DNA from 3 places in the Limnohabitans sp. 103DPR2 genome. Region 2 is predicted to be linked to each of the others. Evidence: predicted binding sites of a transcription regulator. Region 2 holds the regulator's gene; each other region holds the start of a gene.
What was found. Region 2 encodes FNR, which switches genes on or off when oxygen is low (the NO sensors DNR and NnrR bind a similar motif). Its sites were predicted from a motif close to TTGATNNNNATCAA; they were not measured.
Positions count from the first base shown of each region.

Region 1: a site for FNR is predicted at 3,186-3,199, ahead of L103DPR2_RS01525 (hemerythrin domain-containing protein). Genes of this name have one in related genera too.
Region 3: a site for FNR is predicted at 2,704-2,717, ahead of L103DPR2_RS02260 (TraR/DksA family transcriptional regulator). Genes of this name have one in related genera too.

Region 1 covers NZ_CP011834.1:341,118-348,467, reverse strand. Annotated here, with positions in the region: gene L103DPR2_RS01540 (class II aldolase/adducin family protein) at 1-125, shown strand, start outside; gene L103DPR2_RS01535 (YbfB/YjiJ family MFS transporter) at 113-1,372, opposite strand; gene L103DPR2_RS01530 (alkene reductase) at 1,371-2,498, shown strand; gene L103DPR2_RS01525 (hemerythrin domain-containing protein) at 2,524-3,102, opposite strand; gene L103DPR2_RS01520 (pirin family protein) at 3,224-4,105, shown strand; gene L103DPR2_RS01515 (Spy/CpxP family protein refolding chaperone) at 4,326-4,700, shown strand; gene L103DPR2_RS01510 (DUF2788 domain-containing protein) at 4,697-4,909, shown strand; gene L103DPR2_RS01505 (indolepyruvate ferredoxin oxidoreductase family protein) at 5,164-7,350, opposite strand, start outside.
Region 2 covers NZ_CP011834.1:2,172,926-2,180,275, forward strand. Annotated here, with positions in the region: gene L103DPR2_RS10445 (sulfite exporter TauE/SafE family protein) at 1-658, opposite strand, end outside; gene hemN (oxygen-independent coproporphyrinogen III oxidase) at 665-2,047, opposite strand; gene fnr (fumarate/nitrate reduction transcriptional regulator Fnr) at 2,253-2,975, shown strand; gene L103DPR2_RS10460 (hypothetical protein) at 2,992-3,297, opposite strand; gene L103DPR2_RS10465 (hypothetical protein) at 3,315-3,596, opposite strand; gene ccoG (cytochrome c oxidase accessory protein CcoG) at 3,634-5,106, opposite strand; gene ccoP (cytochrome-c oxidase, cbb3-type subunit III) at 5,121-6,032, opposite strand; gene L103DPR2_RS10480 (CcoQ/FixQ family Cbb3-type cytochrome c oxidase assembly chaperone) at 6,068-6,208, opposite strand; gene ccoO (cytochrome-c oxidase, cbb3-type subunit II) at 6,223-6,849, opposite strand; gene ccoN (cytochrome-c oxidase, cbb3-type subunit I) at 6,871-7,350, opposite strand, start outside.
Region 3 covers NZ_CP011834.1:477,747-485,096, reverse strand. Annotated here, with positions in the region: gene L103DPR2_RS02280 (FIST signal transduction protein) at 1-379, opposite strand, end outside; gene L103DPR2_RS02275 (PhaM family polyhydroxyalkanoate granule multifunctional regulatory protein) at 393-1,013, opposite strand; gene L103DPR2_RS02270 (glutathione S-transferase family protein) at 1,136-1,786, shown strand; gene L103DPR2_RS02265 (enoyl-CoA hydratase/isomerase family protein) at 1,809-2,627, opposite strand; gene L103DPR2_RS02260 (TraR/DksA family transcriptional regulator) at 2,808-3,194, shown strand; gene L103DPR2_RS02255 (hypothetical protein) at 3,219-3,593, shown strand; gene L103DPR2_RS02250 (MarC family protein) at 3,664-4,257, shown strand; gene L103DPR2_RS02245 (fumarylacetoacetate hydrolase family protein) at 4,282-5,292, opposite strand; gene L103DPR2_RS02240 (DUF3108 domain-containing protein) at 5,461-6,603, shown strand; gene L103DPR2_RS02235 (BTH_I0359 family protein) at 6,677-6,958, shown strand; gene L103DPR2_RS02230 (AbrB family transcriptional regulator) at 6,987-7,350, opposite strand, start outside.

The DNA.
Region 1 (7,350 bases), 1.1 Mb from region 2:
ATCCCCAAATATTAAGCGGCGTGTCTCATGCGATGAAGGTTCAGACAGGCGGCCTGGGGGGCTCGTTTGTGTGGCCCTCTTTGCTGCGCAAATTGAACCGAGAAAATCCGGGCTACGACGTTTGAGACTGAAGCGGTTTTTGTTGCCACGCCACCAAAGCGCCTAGCAACAACGCAGCGGCCGAGAAAACCAAACCCCGCTGTAAACCACCAGGACCATCGGCAATCCAACCCACAACAGTAGGTCCCACAATTTGCCCCACCGCAAACACCACGGTGAATGCGCTGATACCCGAGGCCCATTGCGAGGCTGGCAAGTTGTGTTTCACCATGGCGGTGGTCGAGGCCACCACAGACAAAAACACACCGCCAAACAAAATGCCCGACAACAACATGGCCGGCCATGCAGAGGTCAATGCAGGAATGAGCGTGGCCACACTCAACAAAGCATTCAAGATGGCCAAAGCTTGGCCGCCTTTGAAATGATTCAGTAGCCCCGCCCAAATTCTGGAGGACGCCACCACCGCCAAACCCAAAGCGGCATAAAAGAACGTGATGTTGTCCGAGGGCGCCCCTTGCTCACGCAAGACCGCCACCACAAAGGTCATGTAACCGATGTAGCCCACACCAAAGAGGCCGTAGCCCAACAAGCCAGGTGCCCAAACACGCCATGCGGGCTGGGTGGGTGCACTCAGCGTTGTCGTCGGCAATGACGCTTGATATTCGTTTGACGGCGCAGGCGAAGCCGTCGACAACTCTGGCATCCAACGATTCAAGTGTGATCGAATCAAAAAAAGAGCGGCACTGATGATGGCGCAAATAAACGCCAAACACCACCAAGCCCATGACCAGGTGTGTTGCGCATGATGGGCAGCAGACAGCGCGATGGCCGCAGGCACACACAACGCTGAAATGACAATGCCCCAACCCGTGCCGCCATAGTAAATGCCCAGCAGCAAGCCGGACTGAGAAGGCAAGTGCGCACCCAACCTGGCCGCCAACAATCCACCGGATACAAACACAGCCGCACTGGCCACACCCGCCAAAAAACGTTGTAACAACAAATACAAAGCCTGCGTGAAAAATCCCGTCATGGCCATCAACAAAGAAGCCAAGACAGAACCCACAATCAAGACTCGCACCGCGCCCCAGCGTTTAAGCGCCCAAGGTGTCAGCAGCGCACCCACCAAATAGCCCAGCGCATTGAAAGTGTTCATCGCACCTGCTAAGGTGTAGGTCCACGACAAATCTTCTCGCATGGGCGGCAACAAGAGTGCGTAGGCAAACCGCGTCATGCCCAATGACACCGCGGCCGCCATCGACACGCTCACAGCCAAGCCCAGCGACGTCCATAACCTGATACTTTGTGACATGAAAAACTTATTCGAACCTTGCCAAGCGGGCGCACTTCAATTGGCCTCACGGATTGTGATGGCGCCGCTCACGCGCAATCGAGCACCCAACGCGATGCCCAATGCACTCATGGCTGAATACTATGCGCAACGCGCCAACCCCGCAACCGGCGCAGGCCTCATCATCACAGAAGCAACTGCCATCAGCCACCAAGGTCAAGGCTATGCCGATGTCCCTGGCATCTGGTCAACTGAACAAGTCAATGCATGGCAAGCCATCACGCAAGGCGTTCATGCCAAAGGCGGAAAAATCGTGATGCAACTCTGGCACGTTGGCCGAATTTCACACACCAGCTTGCAACCCGGCGGTCAAGCACCCGTTGCACCTTCTGCCATCACGGCCAAATCAAAGACAGTATTGATCGTGGACGGTGTCCCCAGCTTTGTGCCAACATCCGAGCCTCGCGCACTGCGCTTAGACGAGCTGCCTGGCATCGTGGACGATTACCGCAAAGCCGCTCGCAATGCCATCGCTGCAGGTTTCGATGGTGTTGAGGTACACGCGGCCAATGGCTATTTGATCGATCAGTTTTTACGCGCTGACAGCAACCATCGCACAGATGCATACGGCGGCAACATTGAGAATCGCGCTCGGCTTCTGAAAGAAGTGATGTCTGCTGTTTGCGAAGAAATTGGCGCAGGTCGCTGCGGCATTCGAATTTCGCCTGTGACGCCGGCCAATGATGCCAGCGATGCCGCGCCGCAGGCCTTGTTTGAACACGTCACACAATTCTTAGGCACCTTGGCCTTGGCTTATGTGCACGTCATTGAAGGCTCAACGGGTGCCGCCAGGGATTACCAACAAGGCGATCACGCTTTTGATTACAAAGCCATGAAAGCGGCCTACCAAAAGGCGGGCGGCAAAGGCGCATGGATGCTGAACAATGGCTACGAGCGCGATTTGGCCGATCAAGCCTTGCAAGCCGATGCCGATTTGATTGCCTTTGGAAAATCTTTCATTGCCAATCCAGACTTGGGTGCACGCTTGAAACAAAACGGCCCCTACAACACGCCTGATCGTGCAACGTTTTATGGTGGCAAAGAAGCGGGCTACACAGACTACCCAACGCTGGCGAAAGCCCACTGATCAAATTTAACAGTGCCTGTGCACATTAACCCAAACCAATGGGTGCAGGCGCTTTGCTCACGATTCGGCTAAAGAGTTTTTCAAATGCAGGGCCTGGTAGATGCTTGCCAGTTAAAGGGTCCGCATTGAGATCAAAGGCTTGGTCTACTTCCAACCAATCCTCGTCTGTCAGCGCGCTTTGTGCCGCTGGCAAGATCACGGTCTCTTCTAAGCGCATATGGTCGAGATAAGACTCGACATAAGGGCCGAAGGCATCGACAAAGGCGGCCTTGCGGGAGCTTCCCACCATTTCCCAAGCCATCAACAAATGAAGCAAATCGCGCACGGCTTTTTCACTGTGCATGTGATCACGTTCAAGACGATCGATGGCCCCTCTCACCTCCGGTGCTTTTTTGGCAAGCTTAGGAAACAACAAATTCGACTCTTTGGGGTGATGCAAACGCTCAGGAAATTCATCGATGTAAAACAACATCGCGCGCATCACATCGAAAAATTGTGCGGCATCTTCTGCGGGTCCAAGCTCTAACAGTTTCGACATAGAGTGAAGCATGGCAGCCAACGAGGCGTGCTCATCGCGAATGATGTGAAGGCTTCTTCTTTTCATAGATCTGTTGCTTTCTTTGCCAAACGGCCTCAAAGTCTGATTCACAAACAAACCCAGTTTGCTGTGAATTGCACTTTTGGAAAATGATGCAGATCAAGAAAAACATGCAAAATCTTGTCTTATGAACACACCTCCCACATCTTTTCAAGGTCGTCGCATCGAACAACAAGTTCAAGGTCAAGCAACACGTGATGGTGACGGCGTCAAGCTCACACGCGTGCTGACACAAGCGCATCAACGACGCTTAGACCCTTTCTTGATGCTTGATAACTTTGGCAGTGACGATCCCAAAGACTATGGTGGCGGCTTTCCTGACCATCCACACCGTGGCTTTGAAACCGTAACCTACATGATTGCTGGCCGCATGCGTCACAAAGACAGTGCTGGCCATGAGGGCTTGCTCCAAAACGGTGGCGTTCAATGGATGACCGCAGGCAGGGGTGTGGTGCACAGTGAAATGCCGGAGCAAGAAGATGGTGTGATGGAGGGCTTTCAACTTTGGCTCAATTTGCCTTCGCGCGACAAAATGTGCAAGCCTGGCTACCAAGACATTCAAACTGAAAACATCCCAGAGTTTTCAACGCACGACGGTATCAAAGTTCGTGTCATTGCAGGCCAATCACATGGCATCCGTGGAGCAGTCCAAAGACCCATTGCTGAATTTCCAACCGATGCTTTGTATTTGGACATTCATTTTGAAAATGACGCTTCATTTCAACAAGCATTGCCAACCCAGCACAATGCGTTTTTGTTTGTCTACAGAGGCAGTGTGAATGTCATCAGCCCCGGAGAAAAATCACCCGTGGCACTGCACCGAATGGCCATTTTGCGAAATGAAGGCGAAGGGGTTGAAATTCAAGCTACTGCAGGCAGCAAAGTTTTGTTGATTGCTGGGCAACCTTTGAACGAACCTATTGCGCAATATGGTCCCTTTGTCATGAACACACGTGACGAACTCATTCAAGCGGTCGACGATTTCAGGGCGGGTCTTTACAATTCGTGACAATTTCTGCAAAGAAGGGATACATGAAATTGCCAGACTGCAAGCAGCCCTCTGACAAGTCATGCAAAGCTTGCTTCGACAAATCTGAGGCCTTTGACTCAAAGGAGATCTCATGACCACTTTTCACCGCATTGCGCTTTCTGCCGCCCTCTTGATCACTTCAAGCATTCATCTGACTGGCTTTGCACAGCCTGCAAATCCCCCTCAAGGTGGGCGTCCCATGATGGGGGGCGCTCAAACGGAATCGCACCGTGAAGCAAAGCATCAAAAGCATTTGAATGATCTGAAATCTGCATTGCAGTTAGATTCAACTCAAGAGGGCGCATGGAATGCTTTTTCTGCAGAAATGAAAATGCCAATGAAACGTCCTGCAAGGCCCCAGCCAGCTGAGATGGAAAAAATGAGCACGCCAGAAAGAATTGACAAAATGATGGCGTTCAAGGGTGAGAGGGATGCAGAAATGAGCAAACGCATGACAGCAACCAAAAACTTTTATGCAAGTCTGAACCCAGCTCAGCAAAAAGTTTTTGATTCACACACTCACAAATTGATGAAACAAGGACCCATGGGACACCATGACAAAATGCATCCATGATCTGGGGACTGACTGAAGAACAAATTGCCGCCTATGGGCTGACCTTTGGTGTGACAGCATTCATGCTGTACATGCTGTTCATCATTGGTCAATTGGCTTGGGAATCCAAAGCTGGAAAATTTGGGACCTTTGTTCTTTTTCTGGGATTGGCTTTTGGCATGGTGGGTTTTGTTGCAAAAGCAGGGATCCAGTGGTTCCTTGAAAAATAAAATTGTCAACGCACAAACTTGTGGACAATTTTTGGATAACCGAACAGTTATCCACAGAAATTGAAATTTTCAAAACTTGTTCATTCTGGTGTGACACCAAGATTGCAGTGCCATGCACACCCTTCAAAATGATCCAATGCATTGATCTGTAAAGAAAAAAGGGACTTGTCCACAAGACAAGCCCCTCTCTATCTACTACTACTATGTATTAATCTATATAAAAGAAGAATACAGAGACAAAGTCAGCAATCAAATTAAATTGATTTTCTGAACGCATCCATGCTGTTTTGCCACTGCACCATCGCAGCAGACAAGTTTCGCTCTTTCACATGACCAAAACCTTTGATCTGCTCTGGCACCTTGGCCACTTGCACAGCCAATGCATGGTTGTCAGCCTTTAAAGATGCAATGACTTCAGATACAGCATCCTTGTATTCCTGAATCAATGCGCGTTCAGTTTGACGTTCTTCAGTTTTGCCAAAGATGTCGAAAGCTGTACCACGCAAAAACTTGAAATGCGCCAATGCTTTGAAAACCAGCAATGTGGAAGGACTCATTTTTTGCTTGATCAAATGGCCCTTCTCATTGCGTTTTGCAATCAATGGAGGGGCTAAGTGGTAGAAAACTTTGAAATCGCCTTCAAACTGGGTTTTAACGCGTTCTAGGAACTGTTTGTCGGTATGCAAGCGGGCAACTTCGTATTCATCTTTGTAAGCCATCAATTTGAACAATTGACGCGCCACAGTTTCAGTCAACAAAGATTGACCTAAAGCTTGCTCCTTTTGCTTGACAAGGCCCACAAAATTTTCGTATTGCTTGGCATATGCCGTATTTTGATAAGCCGTTAAAAATTCAACACGTTGCGCGATCAAATCTTCTAAGCGATCACGCTTTTTAAATTGAATCACTTGTGCTGGCGTTAAAAGGGCTTCAACAGCCTCTAAATGTTGCGCTGCATGGCGGCCCCACTCAAAGGCTGCCAAATTGTTTGCAACAGCCACTTCATTCAATTCAATGGCGCGTTGCAAAGCTTCTAGGCTTAATGGAACCCAACCTTTTTGCCAGGCATATCCCAGAATCATGGGGTTGATGTAGATGGTGTCCCCCATCAGTTGTGCAGACAATTTGTCTGCATCAAACGCAGCGAGGCCTTCCAAGCCAACGGCATTTGCAATTTCTTGAGCACAACTTTCAGCTGGGTTGACCCATTGAGTGTCTTTCACAAATGCTGCTGTGGGTGTGCTGTGAGAATTCAAAGCCACATGCGTTCGACCTTGCCGCATTCGAGACAGGGTTTCTTTTCCTGCACTCACAATGGGATCGCAACCCAAGATCAAATCAGCGGCTGCCATGCTGACACGTGTGGTTTGAATGTGATCTTGATGTTTGGCCAAGAGCACATGGCTCCAAGTGGAACCGCCCTTTTGTGCCAAACCTGCAGAATCTTGTGTCACGATGCCCAAACCGTCTAAGTGGGCTGCCATGCCCAACAATTGACCAATGGTGATGACACCCGTGCCGCCTACGCCGGCGACCACAATGCCATAAGCGTTGAACGAAGAACTTAAATCAGGCAAGCGTGGCAGGTTTAAAGCCGGCAATTGCGCAGGACTAAATTTTTGTTCTTTGGATTTTTTACGCAGTTGGCCACCTTCAATGCTGATGAAGCTGGGACAAAAACCTTTGAGGCAACTGGTGTCCTTGTTGCACGTGTTTTGATTGATCGTGCGCTTTCGCCCGAAGTCGGTTTCCAAGGGTTCAACTGAGAGGCAATTCGATTGCACACCGCAGTCGCCACAGCCTTCACAGACCAATTCATTGATCATCACGCGCACAGCCGGATCGACCATGGTGCCGCGTTTGCGGCGGCGACGTTTTTCAGTGGCACAGGTTTGGTCGTAAATGATGACCGTGCAACCCTTCACTTCACGCAATTCCCGTTGAATGGCATCCAATTCATCACGGTGATGAACCAACACGCCTTCGGCCAATGCAACACCGTTGTATTTCTCAGGTTCGTCAGTGACCACCTTGATGACCACGGCACCTTCAGCACGCATGCTTTGTGCAATTTGAACAACCGAGTGCCCCTCTGCGCGCTCACCAACACGTTGGCCGCCTGTCATGGCAACGGCATCGTTGTACAAAATCTTGTAGGTGATGTTCACGCCTGCTGCAATGCTTTGACGAATGGCCAAAATACCGCTGTGAAAGTAAGTGCCATCGCCGATGTTGGCAAACACATGTTGTTCATTGCTGAAATGTTGTTGACCAATCCAAGGCGTGCCTTCACCGCCCATTTGGGTAAAGCCCACCGTGCTGCGGTCCATCCACAAACTCATGAAGTGGCAACCAATGCCCGCCATGGCGCGTGAGCCTTCAGGCACTTTGGTACTGGTGTTGTGAGGACAACCAGAGCAAAACCAGGGCATGCGATCGGC
Region 2 (7,350 bases):
GGGCTTGGTTGTGCGCCAAGCCCATCCACAAGGCCCAGCCCGATGTGCAGGCCAGTGCCAGACCCGCCAGGCGAATGCCCCAAGCACCGTCCCCAAGGGTTTTCAGCTTCAAGAGCAACCAGGGCGCCAATCCCAAGCTCACGCCACTGCCCAGCGCAAAACAAGCCATGGTGAGTGCACCGTCAAGCACATTGCCCGTGAGGGCCGCCACCATGAGGGCTGAATAAAGCAGGCCGCAGGGCATCAGGGCCCACAAAACACCAACGGCCAAAGGTGCAATTTTTCCCCAATGGGCATTCAAGCGCCGAATTTTGGCCCAGAGTTGCTGCGCACTTTGATCGAGCCAAACGGGTTGTTTGGCCTGCCAAATCAACAAGAGGCCCAAGACGACGGCCGCCACATGCAACATGCTCCAGACGGGCCTCAAGGCCGCTGACTCAACAGTCAGCCAGCCCAAGGCTTGGACACTGAGGGCCGCCAAGCCGCCCATCAGGCTGTAGCCCAGCCAGCGTCCTATTTGGAAGGACAACAGCGCCCTGTTTTGATTTGCGCCTGCCACCTGCCCCATGCCTGCACAGGCAGCGCCGCACATGGCGACGCAATGTGGCCCACCGGCCAATCCCATGATCAAAGCCGTGAGGGCTAAGGAATTCTGCATGCAGCGTTAGATGATTTTAGAAAAGCGAGTTCGGTTGCGGTCAGCTTGCAAATACTTGTCAAAGACCATGGCCACACCCCGAACAAAAAACCAGCCCATGGGTGTGACTTGCAATCCGCCATCCGACAACTCTACCAAACCTTGCGTCTGCAAGATTTCAAGTTGGCTCAATTCACTGGCAAAGTATTTTTTGGCATCGATCAGCCAAGCTTCGTTGAAGGCATCGTACTGAACATGGCCCTGGCACATGATGGCCATGATCCAGGCACGGCGAATCAGGTCATCGCGTGACAAGGCCAAGCCCTTCACGATGGGCAACTGGCCGGTGTCGAGCATGTCCACATACTCTTCCATGGTCTTGGCGTTTTGGCTGTAGGTGCCCCCCATGCGGCCAATGGCCGACACGCCCAAGCCGATCAAGTCGCAATCGGGTTGTGTGCTGTAACCCTGAAAGTTACGATGCAAGCGGCCTTGCCGTTTGGCCACTGCCAACGCATCTTCAGGCAACGCAAAGTGGTCCATGCCGACATACACATAGCCCGCATTCATCAACGCATCCATAGACCTTGACAGCATGGCAATCTTGCTTGAAGCCACAGGCAACTCTGCCGCCAGGATGCGACGCTGTGGTTTAAAACGTTCTGGCAAATGCGCATAGGCATAGAGCGCAATGCGGTCTGGCCGCAGCTCGTTCACTTGCTGCAACGTTCGATCAAATGATTCAGGTGTTTGCTTGGGCAAGCCATAAATCAAATCAACATTGACCGATTCAAAACCAATTTTGCGTGCAGCGGCCACCAATGCAAAAACTTGTTCAGCCGGTTGAATTCGGTGAACTGCTTTTTGCACCTCAGGGTCAAAGTCTTGAACGCCAAAGCTCAAGCGGTTGAAGCCCAATTCAAACAACAAAGCCAAGCGCTCATCGCTGACAGTGCGCGGGTCCACTTCGACGGAATATTCTCCGCCCGCCACGAATGTGAAACTGCGCTTGAGCACAGCCATCAATTCACGCAACTCTTCATTGCTCAAAAATGTGGGCGTGCCGCCCCCTAGGTGCAACTGACTGACCGACTGGCCAAGGCCCATGGCCGAGGTGTACATCTCTACTTCTTTGGCCAAATAGCGCAAATAAGGTTCAGCTTTTTCGTGATGCTTGGTGATGATCTTGTTGCATGCGCAGTAATAGCAAAGCGATTCACAAAACGGAATGTGAACATAGATCGACAGGGGTCTGTTTTTTTGTCCCACACCCTGGTTTCGAAGCGCAAGGGCTTGGATCAAATCTTCTTGAGAAAAAGCCTCGACAAAACGGTCGGCTGTCGGGTAAGAGGTATAGCGCGGGCCCGGCACGTCAAAGCGCGTCAGTAATTCTGGTGTCAAAAAGGACATGCGGCAATTCCCAAGACTGGCATATTTGTAGGTTTTAGTTAATGTGCCTTTTGTGACACCATTTAAACTTGACTTAAATCAAATTTTTGCCATTCAGGGCCTGAAAAAAAGATTCATGAAAGCTTGAGATGCGTCAATTGCGTCAAGTAGGTATAAGCTAATGACTTGACTTGTCGCAATGTCAATTTTTTGAATTGAGAACGCCATGAAACCCGAAATGATCAAAGTCGCATGTTCCAACTGCAACTTGCGCGAACTCTGCATGCCCATGGGTCTGTCTGACCATGACCTGGAACGCTTGGATGAAGTCGTGGCCACTCGCCGCAAAATCAAACGCGGCAGCACCCTCTTCAGCAACGGCGAAAAGTTCACTTCGCTCTATGCCATTCGCACCGGGTTTTTCAAAACCTGCTTGGCTTCTGAAGATGGCCGCGACCAGGTAACAGGCTTTCAGATGGCCGGCGAAATCATTGGCCTGGATGGCATCGTGAACGACCGTCACAGCTGCGATGCAGTGGCCTTAGAAGATGCCGAAGTTTGCGTCATGCCCTTTGATCGCATTGAAGAAATTTCCCGCGAGGTAACCGCCTTGCAACACCATGTCCACAAAATCATGAGCCGAGAAATCGTGCGCGAACATGGCGTCATGCTGTTGTTGGGCAGCATGCGTGCTGAGGAACGTTTGGCGGCCTTTTTGTTGAACTTGGTGCAGCGCTTGCACTCACGCGGTTTTTCACAGTCAGAATTGGTTCTGCGCATGACACGAGAAGAAATTGGCAGTTACTTGGGTCTCAAACTTGAAACAGTCAGCCGCACTTTCTCCAAATTTGTCGAGGATGGCATTGTCGAAGTGAAACAACGCCACGTGAAAATTTTGGACACCGAGGCGCTACAGCGCATGGTGAATACGCAGCCTCAATGCCATTGAGGCACAGCTCAAAGACTTAGCAGCAACCCTTGTCGCCCTCTGCACCTTGCGTGCAATTGGGGGGGCGTTTGTCCACCGGCACAGGACATCGATTGACCTCGAAGGGTGACATGGACAACAGCGTGGTGAGGCTACTCGACACCATGGCCAATGCCCAAAACACAAAAAATGACACGGTGTACACGCCTTGCCTTGACAGGGTCATTTGCTGACCGAACCAATGCATGTCCTCGGGGTCAAACATGCCAAACACCACCAACTCTAGCAAGCCTGCCACCAAAAAGGCGGGCCACACAATCCACATCAGTCTTTGAGCCAGCATGTTTGTCTCCAGTTTTGTTATTTTTTCGAGGCTGGAACGACGCCCGTTGCTGCGTGGTTTCGAGCTTGCAGCGCAGGGGCCATGGCAGCGTCTAATTTTTCTTGATTTTCAATGGCATTGCGTGGGTTCAGTGCCTCAGTTGGCAGGACCGGGTCGGGAATGGTGATCGCCAAGTAAAGCGTCGCAAAAGCCGCCACCACCACCACAACTGGGCCAGCAATGATCATCCAGACCATGCCAAACGACCACCAAGGCTTGGCTTGGCTCACTTTTGAATGCGTCAAAGTGTTTGTATTCATGAAGCGCTCGTTTCTTGATGTGTGTGTCGGATGAAGCTTATCGCGGAATTAAAAAGACAGACTTCTCTTCAAGCAGCGTATGGCCTGTTTCGTTGTCATCCGAAGCTTCAATGGTAAATCGCACAGGGTATGAACCAGGCACGGCAGAATCATAAGGAACTTGAAGTCGAACTGAAACCCAACGTGATTGGGTGGACTCCACCGTCAAATCTTCGGAGTCTGTGAGCACTTTCAGTTCATACATACCCTCTGCCGTCACTTTGAAATGTTGGCGTTTTTCAGCGGCATTCATGATCTGCAAACGGTACACATTTTCAATGTTGCCGCCGCTGACGATCCGCGCCAATGTTGCCCTGTCGCGAACCACATCCACTTTGAAGGACTTTCGCGTCAGCAAACTGCCAAACAACAAGGCCACGACCAACAACAAAATACCTGTATAAATGAGCACCCGAGGCCTGAAGATGTGCTTCAAGGTTTGCGACGCAGTCCACTTGTTTTGCATCGCATGTTGGGTGGAATATTTCACCAAGCCCCGTGGATATCCCACCTTGTCCATCACGGTGTCACAGACATCGGCACATGCGCCACAGCCAATGCATTCGTATTGCAAGCCATTGCGAATGTCGATGCCTGTGGGGCAAACTTGCACACACAAAGTGCAATCAACGCATGCACCTAAACTCAGGGTGGCCAAATCTGCTTTTTTGGAACGTGCGCCCCGCGGTTCACCGCGCTCTGCGTCGTACGTGACAATCAGGGTGTCTTTGTCAAACATGGCGCTTTGAAAGCGCGCATAGGGGCACATGTACTTGCAAACTTGTTCGCGCATGAAGCCGGCATTGCCGTAGGTGGCAAAGCCGTAGAAGAAGACCCAAAACACTTCCCAGGACGACATGTTGCCCAAAAAGAATTCCATGCCCAGTTCACGGATTGGTGTGAAGTAACCAACAAAGGTAAAGCCAGTCCAAATGGACAAACCAATCCAAAGGAAATGTTTGTACCATTTCTTGACCAGTTTCTCCAAAGACATGTCTTGAGAGTCAAGGCGCATGCGCGCTGTGCGATCGCCCTCCACTTTGCGCTCTATCCACATGAAAATTTCGCTGTAGACGGTTTGAGGGCATGCATAGCCACACCACAAACGCCCCGCGATGGCGGTGAATAAGAACAAAGAAAATGCGGAGATGACCAACAAGCCTGTCAAATAAATGAAGTCTTGTGGATAGAGAACGATGCCAAAAATATAAAAGCGCCTGACACCCAAATCAAAGAGCACCGCTTGGCGCTGCCCCCACTCTAGCCAGGGCAAGCAGTAAAAAATAATTTGCGTTAAAAAAACGAACCCCCAGCGCCATTTGGCAAAAATGCCCTGGACACTTCGGGGGTAAATTTTTTGATGGGCTGCGTAAAGCTCTCCCCATGCGCCCTCTTCCGAGGTATCTTCCGCGCCGACTGGCGCGGGCACGATGGGAATGACTTTACGCGTCGTCTGGTCTGCGGATTCCAAAACAACCCTCAATATTATTTAGCAGCAGGCTGATTGGAGAGGCCCCAAACATACGAAGCCAGCACATGCAATTGCGCTTCGGTCAGTTTGCCGGCTTGCGCAGGCATCTGATTGACCTTGCCGTTGTTCACCATGGCAATGATGGCGTTCTCACCCCAGCCATGCAACCAGATGTCGTCGGTCAAGTTAGGGGCACCAATGGTTTGATTGCCTTTGCCATCTGGGCCGTGACAAGCCGCACAGGCGACAAACTTAGGCTTACCCAGAGAAGCGCGTAACGCATCGTGCGGGCTGTTGGACAAACTCAAGACATAGTGCGCCACATTGCGAACATCGTCAGCGGATCCCACAGCAGCAGCCATGGGAGGCATATTGCCAATGCGCCCCTTCACCAATGTTTCTTTGATTTTTTCGTGGGTACCGCCGTGCAACCAATCTTTGTCGGTCAAATTGGGGAAGCCTTTGCCACCTCGCGCATCAGAGCCGTGGCACTGCGCACAATTGTTCATGAACAATCGATCGCCAATGGCCATGGCTTGGGGATCTTTGGCAACGTCTTCTGGCGGCATGCCAGCAAATTTGGCGTACAAAGGTTCAAGCGCTTGATTGGCTTTGGCCACTTCTGCATCGTATTGCCCCGCTGATGACCAGCCCAATTTGCCCGCACTGTTACCCAAACCTGGGTACAGCACAAGATACCCCAACGCAAATGCGATGGTGATTAAAAACAGGCCCACCCACCAACGTGGTAATGGATTGTTCATTTCACGCAAATCGCCATCCCAAACGTGCCCTGTGGTGTTGTCGTGGGCGGTCATGGCTTTGGCTTTGCCGCTGAAGTACAGCAACAGCAAACATGCCACGATGCCGACCAACGCAATGCCGGCCACATACAAAGACCAGAAATTGCTTGTGAAGTCACTCATTTCAGATTCTCTTTCTATTCGTTGATCTGGGGTCTTCAGTCGTCTTGACCGAAGGGCAGCTTGGCCGCCTCTTCAAAGTCTGCTGAACGACGCTTAGACAGTGTCCACACCAAAATTCCAAGGAACAAGATGAAGGTAAGCACGGTCACAACCGATCGAAGTGTGTTGACATCCATGTTCTGTGCTCCCTTTATTTGCGGTGAATGCCCATGCCTTGCAGGTAGGCAATCACAGCATCCAATTCAGTTTTACCTTTCACGTCTTCCGTGGCTTTGGCAATTTCTTCGTCGCTGTAAGGCGCACCGAGCTTGCGAAGCCCGTTCATGTGAGCCGGCAAGCTGTCACCATCGACGGGCGCTTTTTCCAACCATGCGTACGCAGGCATGTTGGATTCAGGCACCAAATCACGTGGGTTGATCAGGTGGATGCGATGCCAGTCGTCTGAGTATTTGCCGCCGACACGCGCTAGATCGGGACCTGTGCGCTTGCTGCCCCATTGGAAGGGATGGTCGTACACAAACTCACCCGCCACGGAGTAAGGACCGTAACGCAATGTTTCAGCGCGGAAGGGTCGAATCATTTGGGAGTGGCAGTTGTAGCAACCTTCACGCACATAAATATCGCGACCCGCCACTTGCAAGGCTGTGTAGGGTTTCAAACCAGGCACAGGCTCGGTGGTTGATTTTTGGAAAAACAACGGCACGATTTCGACCATACCGCCGAACAACAACACCACCAAGATCAGAACGATCATCAGGAAGTTGCTGGTTTCAATTTTCTCGTGGGACATGCCACCGGAATTTGAAGGATTGGACATCTTATTTTTCTCCTGATGCTGTTAGGCGTGTGCGGGTGCTGGAATTTGCACATCAACGGCACGGCCATTGGTGGCTGTTTTCAGCGTGTTCCACAACATGATCAACATGCCGCCCAAGTACAACAAACCACCCAACAAACGCAACATGTAGAAGGGATAAGTGGCTTTGACAGACTCAACAAAGGTGTAAGTCAAGGTACCGTCTGCATTGACAGAACGCCACATCAAACCTTGCATGACCCCAGCAATCCACATGGCCGCGATGTAAATCACGATGCCGATCGTGGCAATCCAGAAGTGCGCTTCAATGGCCTTCACGCTGTACATCTTTTTCTGACCGAACAAACGGGGAATCAGGTAGTACATGGTGCCCATGGTGACCAAGCCCACCCAACCCAAGGCGCCCGAGTGCACGTGACCCACAGTCCAGTCTGTGTAGTGCGACAAAGCGTTCACTGTTTTGATGGACATCATGGGGCCTTCAAAGGTGGACATGCCATA
Region 3 (7,350 bases), 1.3 Mb from region 2:
GATCGGCATGGACCAACGCACTCTGCGCCACAAAATCGGCAGGCAAGGCTTGTGCACCAGAAAACACGCGGTAATGCGCCGCGGGCACATCGCACAACATCAAAGCCATGCCAGGCTCGTCAAAATATTCTGCATTGTTGGCCGCCACACCCACCCCCACGGTACCGGCCCAATCTTTGACCATGGGCAACTCGTGCCGCAGGTGCGCCAAGATGGCTTGCGCTTCGTTGGCGTAATGGTCGGTGATGTAGAGCAGGCCCAGGCGGGGCTTGCTTGCGTGGCCAGGCAAGGTCATTTGCGCGCGCACTTGCGCGATGACCAGGCCAGCTGCCATTTGCCACTGCGGATGCGTGGCGTGGCCAAAGGGAAACAAACTCATGAGGTGGGTGATCTTAGATGGCGCTTGATGGTGCGGCAGCACCCGCATTTTTAGCGCGAGAAGGGCGTGCTTTTTTGGCGGCTGTTTTCTTTCGCACTGGTTTAGGCGCATCTTTCATGGCCTTTGCCGCAACGTCCTTGACAGCCGCCGCTGCGATGTTTTGAAATTGCTGCGTCAGCGAGCCCCACCATTGCATGGGATCGACCGCTGGTTTTTCGGGGGCTTCTGCAGAAGCTTCTGTCGCCCCTTCAGCGGCGCTTGTTGCTGCTTGGCTTGTTGCCGTGTCTTTGACTGGATTCAGATCTGGCATTTTGGCAGTGAAGGCCTTGGCCAAATCGGCCATGTTGACATTCATGCCTTGCAATGTGGACAAGGTCATCTTTTGAACTTCCAAGGCTTGAATGGTGGCCTTGAGTGCGTTGGTGTTTTGCTCTAACCAAAACTGAACTGTTTTGAGTTCTTGAATACGTTTGTCCAACTCTTCGATGTTCAGTGTGGGTGCGACCCAACTGGCCATGTTGGGCATGCCTTGGGGCGAGCCTGTCGCACCAGGGTTGGCCGCTTGCCCCAGGTTTTGTAAAAAATCAAAACCAGGTACAAATTTTCCAAATCCGAAGGCAGATGGGTCGCTCATGGGTCGCTCCTAGAGAAAGGTCTTGGGTATAAGCTTAACGCATCGCCAAATCGCGTCAACTTGGAGACGCCAAATCGTCAGCGCAGCGCATAAGCTTGCGCTTTCTAATGAGGAGACACGACATGCTGAAACTCTGCGGCTTTGGCGCCAGCAACTATCACAACAAAGTTAAATTGGCGCTGCTTGAAAAGGGCGTGGCCTTTGAAGAAGAGTTGGTTTGGGTGGGCGAAACAGACCCATTGGGCAGTCCGTTGGGCAAAGTGCCTTATTTGAAAACAGAACACGGCAACCTGTGCGAATCGACTGTGATGGTGGAATACATCGAGCAAGCCTATCCCGCCCACCCCTTGATGCCCCAAGACCCCTTTGCTGCTGCCAAAGTGCGCGAGTTGATGACGTTCTTGGACTTGCACTTGGAATTGCTTGCGCGCAATTTGTATCCAGAGGCTTTCTTTGGCGGCAAGGTCAGCGATGCCACCAAAGAAAAAATTGGTGCGCAGCTTGAGAAAAACGTGGCGGCCTTTGCCACCTTGGCGCAGTTCAAGCCTTTCATTGCCGGCGCAGAAATGACCTTGGCCGACTGCACCGCTGCTGTTCACTTGCCAGTGATCACGGCCGCCACCAAAACCATCTATGGCCGTGACTTCTTGGCGGACTTGCCCGTCAAAGCCTACATGAAGATGTGGGCAGAAAGACCCAGCATGCAACGCGTGCATGCTGATCGCAAAGCAAGCAACGAGCTCTTCATGGCGCGCATGACAAGCAAGCCCTGAAACATGGCTTCGAAGCTGAACCTTAATACTTGGGTGGGCGGCGAGCACGCAAGCTGGCCACCCCTTCTTGGACATCGGGTCCTGCAAAGCCCATGAACTCCAAGGCCAATGAAGCGTCGAACGTTGGACCTGCTTGGCGTAACCAATTGTTCAAAGCATACTTGGTCCACCGAATGGCCGTTTGACTGCCTGAGGCCAATCTGTCGGCCACTTCGTAGGCTTTGGAAAGCAACTCTGCCTCTTCCACTGCCAACGACACCAAGCCCATGCGCTCGGCTTCTTCACCACTGACCGGCTCGCACAACAACAAATAGTATTTGGCCTTGGCCATGCCACAGAGCAAAGGCCAAATGATGGCCGCATGGTCACCTGCAGCCACGCCCAAGCGCGTGTGGCCATCCACAATTTTGGCCGTCTTGGTGGCAATTGAAATGTCGGCCAACAAGCCCGCTACCAAACCAGCGCCGACCGCAGGGCCGTGCATGGCACTGACAATGGGCTTGTCACAATTGATCACGTTGTAGACCAAATCGCGTGCCTCTTTCCAGACGCGACTACGAACATCAAAATCACGCGCCATGTCTTCGACCAACTTTAAGTCGCCGCCACCCGAGAAGCCCAGTCCTTCACCGCGGAGCACCGCTGCACGCACGGTGTCATCGCGCGACACATCGCGCCAAATTTCGGCCAACTCCCAATGTCCGTCGTGCCCAGCCGTGGGCAATTTGCCATTGCCGCCTGGGCCGTCGGCTTTCATTTGAATGTCCAACACGCCACCGTTGACACCTCTGCGGGTGATGCGAAGGGTTTGGTATCTGCTGTAGTCAACGGCCTGCGTCATAGGGTCTCCTGATGAATGGGTGTCAATTTATAGCATCTGTATTGTCCTCGGAAGTCATTCAAGCTTGAATGCTTTCATGACGTGCATCAATACCACCCCGCTTCAGTCTGCCTACGATGATCTCAAGGTGGTCAGCAGGCGCAAAACCGCAAAGCCTCCTGCCTTCATTAGGAAATGGTCATGAAAAACGATCTTCAAAAAGAATCTCTTCGGCAGCTGTTGCTGGCTCAAAAAGTTCAGTTGCTTGAAAAAATCAAGCAAGAGCGAGGCGGCTTGAGTGGCCGCGCAGAAGCGGCTTCAGCCCAGTTGTCTGCGGCCGAACAATCGCATGCACAAAACATGACCGAACGTGACACGGCTTTTGCCATGCAAGAACACAATGTAGCCGAGCTCGAGGCCATTGAAGATGCACTCGGCCGCATCACCAAAGGCACCTACGGAATTTGTCAAGACTGTGAAGTGGAAATCCCCATCACACGATTGCTGGCATTCCCTGCGGCCATGCGCTGCATTGAATGCCAAGCTGGCGCAGAAAAATTGGCAGGCCCTAATGCGGCTTTACATTGATTCATTCACTTCAAGGAGTTATCTGTGATTACATTTCACGCGGTCGTATGGCTTGACCATCAAGAAGCCCACATTGCATTTTTTGACCGCGACCATGCGACGACCCAGCGCATTCATTCCAAATCGCAACACAAACACCAAGGCAAATCAACGGACATGAGCGCCTACTTTGCTAACATCGCCAAGGCTGTCAAAGACTGCCACGAGGTCTTGCTCACCGGCCCTGGCCTCACGCGTCAACAGTTCAAAGACTGGTACGTGCAACACGCTGCTGCACTGTCCCAAATCGTCGTGGGCAGCATTGCCAGCGACCACCCCACGGATGCGCAGTTGGTGGCCATGGCACGCCAGTACTTTAAAAAGTTTGACGCCATGGCGGCAGATCCAACACAGATCTAAGTCACCTGTCGCTTATCGCCGCCTCGGCTGCGCACTGCTATGCTTGGGTCATTGTTCTTGTGAGTAGACGATGACCCACACTTTTGCTTCGGCCACCATTTTGTTGCTGCTGATCACCGATCCTCTTGGCAATATTCCTGTGTTTGTGAACAGCCTCAAGGCAGTGCCGCCAGAGAGGCGGGCGCGCGTCATTGTGCGCGAAGTGTTCATCGCTTTTTGCATCTTGCTCGCCTTCATGTTTGTGGGTCAGTCCTTTCTGAAGGCCATGAACCTGAGTGATGTGTCCCTGCAAATTGCAGGCGCAGTGGTGCTGTTTTTGATTGCCCTGCGAATGATCTTTCCACCCACTGATCGCGTCAACAGCTTGCCCACGCGCGAGCCACTCATCGTGCCACTGGCCATTCCAGCTTTGGCAGGACCTTCTGCCTTGGCCACTGTGCTGTTGCTGGTCAGTCAAGCGCCGGATAGAAGACTTGAATGGGTTGGTGCCCTGAGTGTCACCATGCTGGTGTGTGCGGTGGTCTTGTTGCTGGCTGAACGCTTGCAACGTTTGGTTGGCGACAGCGTGGTCAGTGCATTTGAGCGCCTGATGGGTTTGATCTTGGTGGCCATCTCGATTGAGATGTTCATCCAAGGTTTGAAAGCCTTGCTCAAAACCCTTTGAGCAAGGACTGTCGTTCTTTGCAACTCAAGGCGTGAGCGGCGTAATTTGCTGGTCAATGGCGCCAAACACGCTTTGACCATCGGCACCTTTCATCTCGATGCGAATGGTGTCGCCAAATTTCATGAACTCGGTGCTGGGCTTGCCATCTAATATGGTTTCGATGGCGCGCTTTTCAGCGATACAGCTGTAACCTTTGGCCCACTCAGGCTTGCCATTGACATCGACGCTTTTGTTGCTGACCGTGCCGCTGCCCACAATGGAGCCCGCTCGCACATTGCGTGTTTTGCCAATGTGCGCAATCAATTGACCAAAGTGGAAAGTCATTTCGGGGCCAGCTTCGCACATGCCAACTTTGCGACCATTCCAAGTGGATTGCATGGTCAGGTTGATGCGCCCCTGGTCCCATGCATCACCCAACTCGTCCAAGGTCACGGCCACTGGGCTGAAGGCTGTTGCAGGTTTGCTTTGGAAGAAACCAAAACCTTTGGCCAACTCGTTGGGAATGAGGTTGCGCAAGCTGACGTCGTTGGCCAGCATGACCAAGCGAATGCCATCCAACGCGTTTTCGGGCGTGACGCCCATGGGCACGTCGCCCGTGATCACGGCAATTTCGGCTTCGAAATCGATGCCAAAAGCTTCATCGCGGCACACCACTGGATCGCAAGGGCCGATGAAATCATCGCTGCCACCTTGGTACATGAGGGGGTCACTGTAAAAACTCTGCGGCACTTCAGAGCTGCGAGAAGCACGAACCAATTCCACGTGATTCAAGTACGCAGAGCCGTCGGCCCACTGATAAGCGCGCGGAAGGGGTGCCATGCACTGTTTGGGATCGAAGGGAAACGCGTGGCGCGCTTTCCCAGAATTGAGCGTTTGATAAAGGTCCTCCAGCTGGGGGGCTAGGAAATTCCAATCGTCTAAGACTTGCTGCAAGCGCTGGGCAATGCCCGTCGCATAATGGGCTGTGCTGAGGTCGCGGGATACCACCACCAGTTGACCGTCACGGGATCCGTCTTTGTATGTCGCTAATTTCATGTTGAGTCTCGAAATTGATGTTCAGTGGGCTGGCTTCAAGGGCAGTTTGGGAGCACTTTGCAACATTTGCAATGGATTCAAAGCCACACTTCAGTTTAACCAATCTGCACGGCCCTAAAATTTAAGAAACCCCTCCATTTCCCTAACTGCTACCCATGCCCCTTTGACATGACCGTCGCCATTTCAAGCACCCTGCCAAAGCGCCAGCATTTGCTGGCTTTGGGTGTTGGGGTGGCTGCGTTGCACTTTGTCTTGCTGGTTTCATCAGGGTCCAACATGTGGCACTTGCAGCCTGATTCGCAAAAATTGGGGCCCTTGCAAACACGCGTGCTCAGCACTGAGATGGCCCAACCCAAGTTGGACTCAGCCGTGCCAGCGCCTCCAGTCGCTCGCCCCGTACCGCGAGCGCCCGCACGCGAGGCCATGCCGCATTCGCAACAGTCGCAAGACGCAGGCATGCAAGCCGTGGCATCGGCTGCACTGCCCACGCCACCCGACAACCCACCCGACAACCCAGCCGACAACCCAGCCGAATTGCCCACCGGCATCGCCACCCCCAAAGACATCACGGAGCCGCCCACCGTCACCCTGGCTGAGCCAACGATCAAACCAGCATCGCCCAACGCATCGGCACTGGTGGCCAAGGTGGGCAACTTTCCAGACAACACGCAAATCAATTACAAATTGACAGGGCAAGAGCGTGGCCTCAACTATCACGCATCGGGCTCACTCAAATGGCAAGCCAAAGCGGGGACGGCTTTGCCGAAAGCCTACGAAGCAGAGTTGCGTGTCAAAGCTTTTTTGGTGGGCAGTCGCGTCTGGCGCAGTGTGGGCCAGCTCTCCGAAAACGGTTTGGCCCCTACCCGCTACTCAGACAGTTGGCGCGGCGAGCGTGCAGCGCATTTTGAGACCGACACCCAAAAGATCAGCTTCAGCGGCAATCTGCCCAGCGCCCCTTTGCTGCCTGGGGCCCAAGACCAAGTGAGCTTGTTTATTCAAATGGCGGCCACTGTGTCGGCGCAAAGCTTTGCACCCGGTGCCGAATTGAACGTTCAAACAGCCACGGCACGAGACGCCGTCAATTGGACCCTCACCTACAAAGCCGATGAGTTCATCGACGTCAACGGCGACCGACTGGAAACCCAGCGCTGGGTGTGTTTGCCCCGCGGCAAATTCGACAGTCAAATAGAGATGTGGCTGGCCAAAGCCAAAGGCGGTTTGCCTGCGCGCATCAAAATCACACAAACCTCTGGCAATTTCATTGACATGGAAATGCGCAGCTCAGAAGCCCTGGCCGCTCTGCCCGATTAAGTCACGCAACAGGGCTTGAAAATAATTTCAATGCCCCTATCTATTTGGGACCGACTTAAGACAGAATGTCACCATGAACTTGTTGTACGAATCCGAATCTTTTGCCGTCATGCATGTGTTGGCCAACGACACAGGTGAAGAAAGCACAACGCCCAAAGCCCCTGTGCTTGAGCGACACGGCTTTGAAATTGTCGACAAACGTTCGGGCAAAGAAGTCTACTTGGATGGCTCTTGGGCAGAGATGTTCCAGATGCACATTCAGGCTTGGCAACAAAACACGCCCACCCAAGAAGAAGTCGAAGACACTTTGGAAAAATACACAGGCTTGGCCCAACAGCCTGTGGTGGTTCACTGATTCAGCACTTGGCTTCAGCTCACTGCGTTCAATCAGTCCGCTCGGTTTGCTCTGGCACTGCCACCCACTTGTACAGCGGCGCCACGATCAACAACACGGCAATCAAACGGCACACCTGAAAAGCGGTCACCACCGGTGCGCCCAACTCCAGCACCTTGGCCGTGATGGCCATTTCGGCAATGCCGCCAGGCGAGGTTCCCAAGATCAGGGTGGCTGGATGCAAACCTGTGCCCCATGCCAAGGCCCAGCCAAACACCACAGACGCGAAAATCATGCCCAGCGTGCCGATGGCCACTGACAACAACCATTTGGGTGCCGTGCGCACAAACTCTCGCTTGAAGCGAACACCCAAACTGATGCCAATGAAGAGCTGTGCCATGTTGGACATTTCA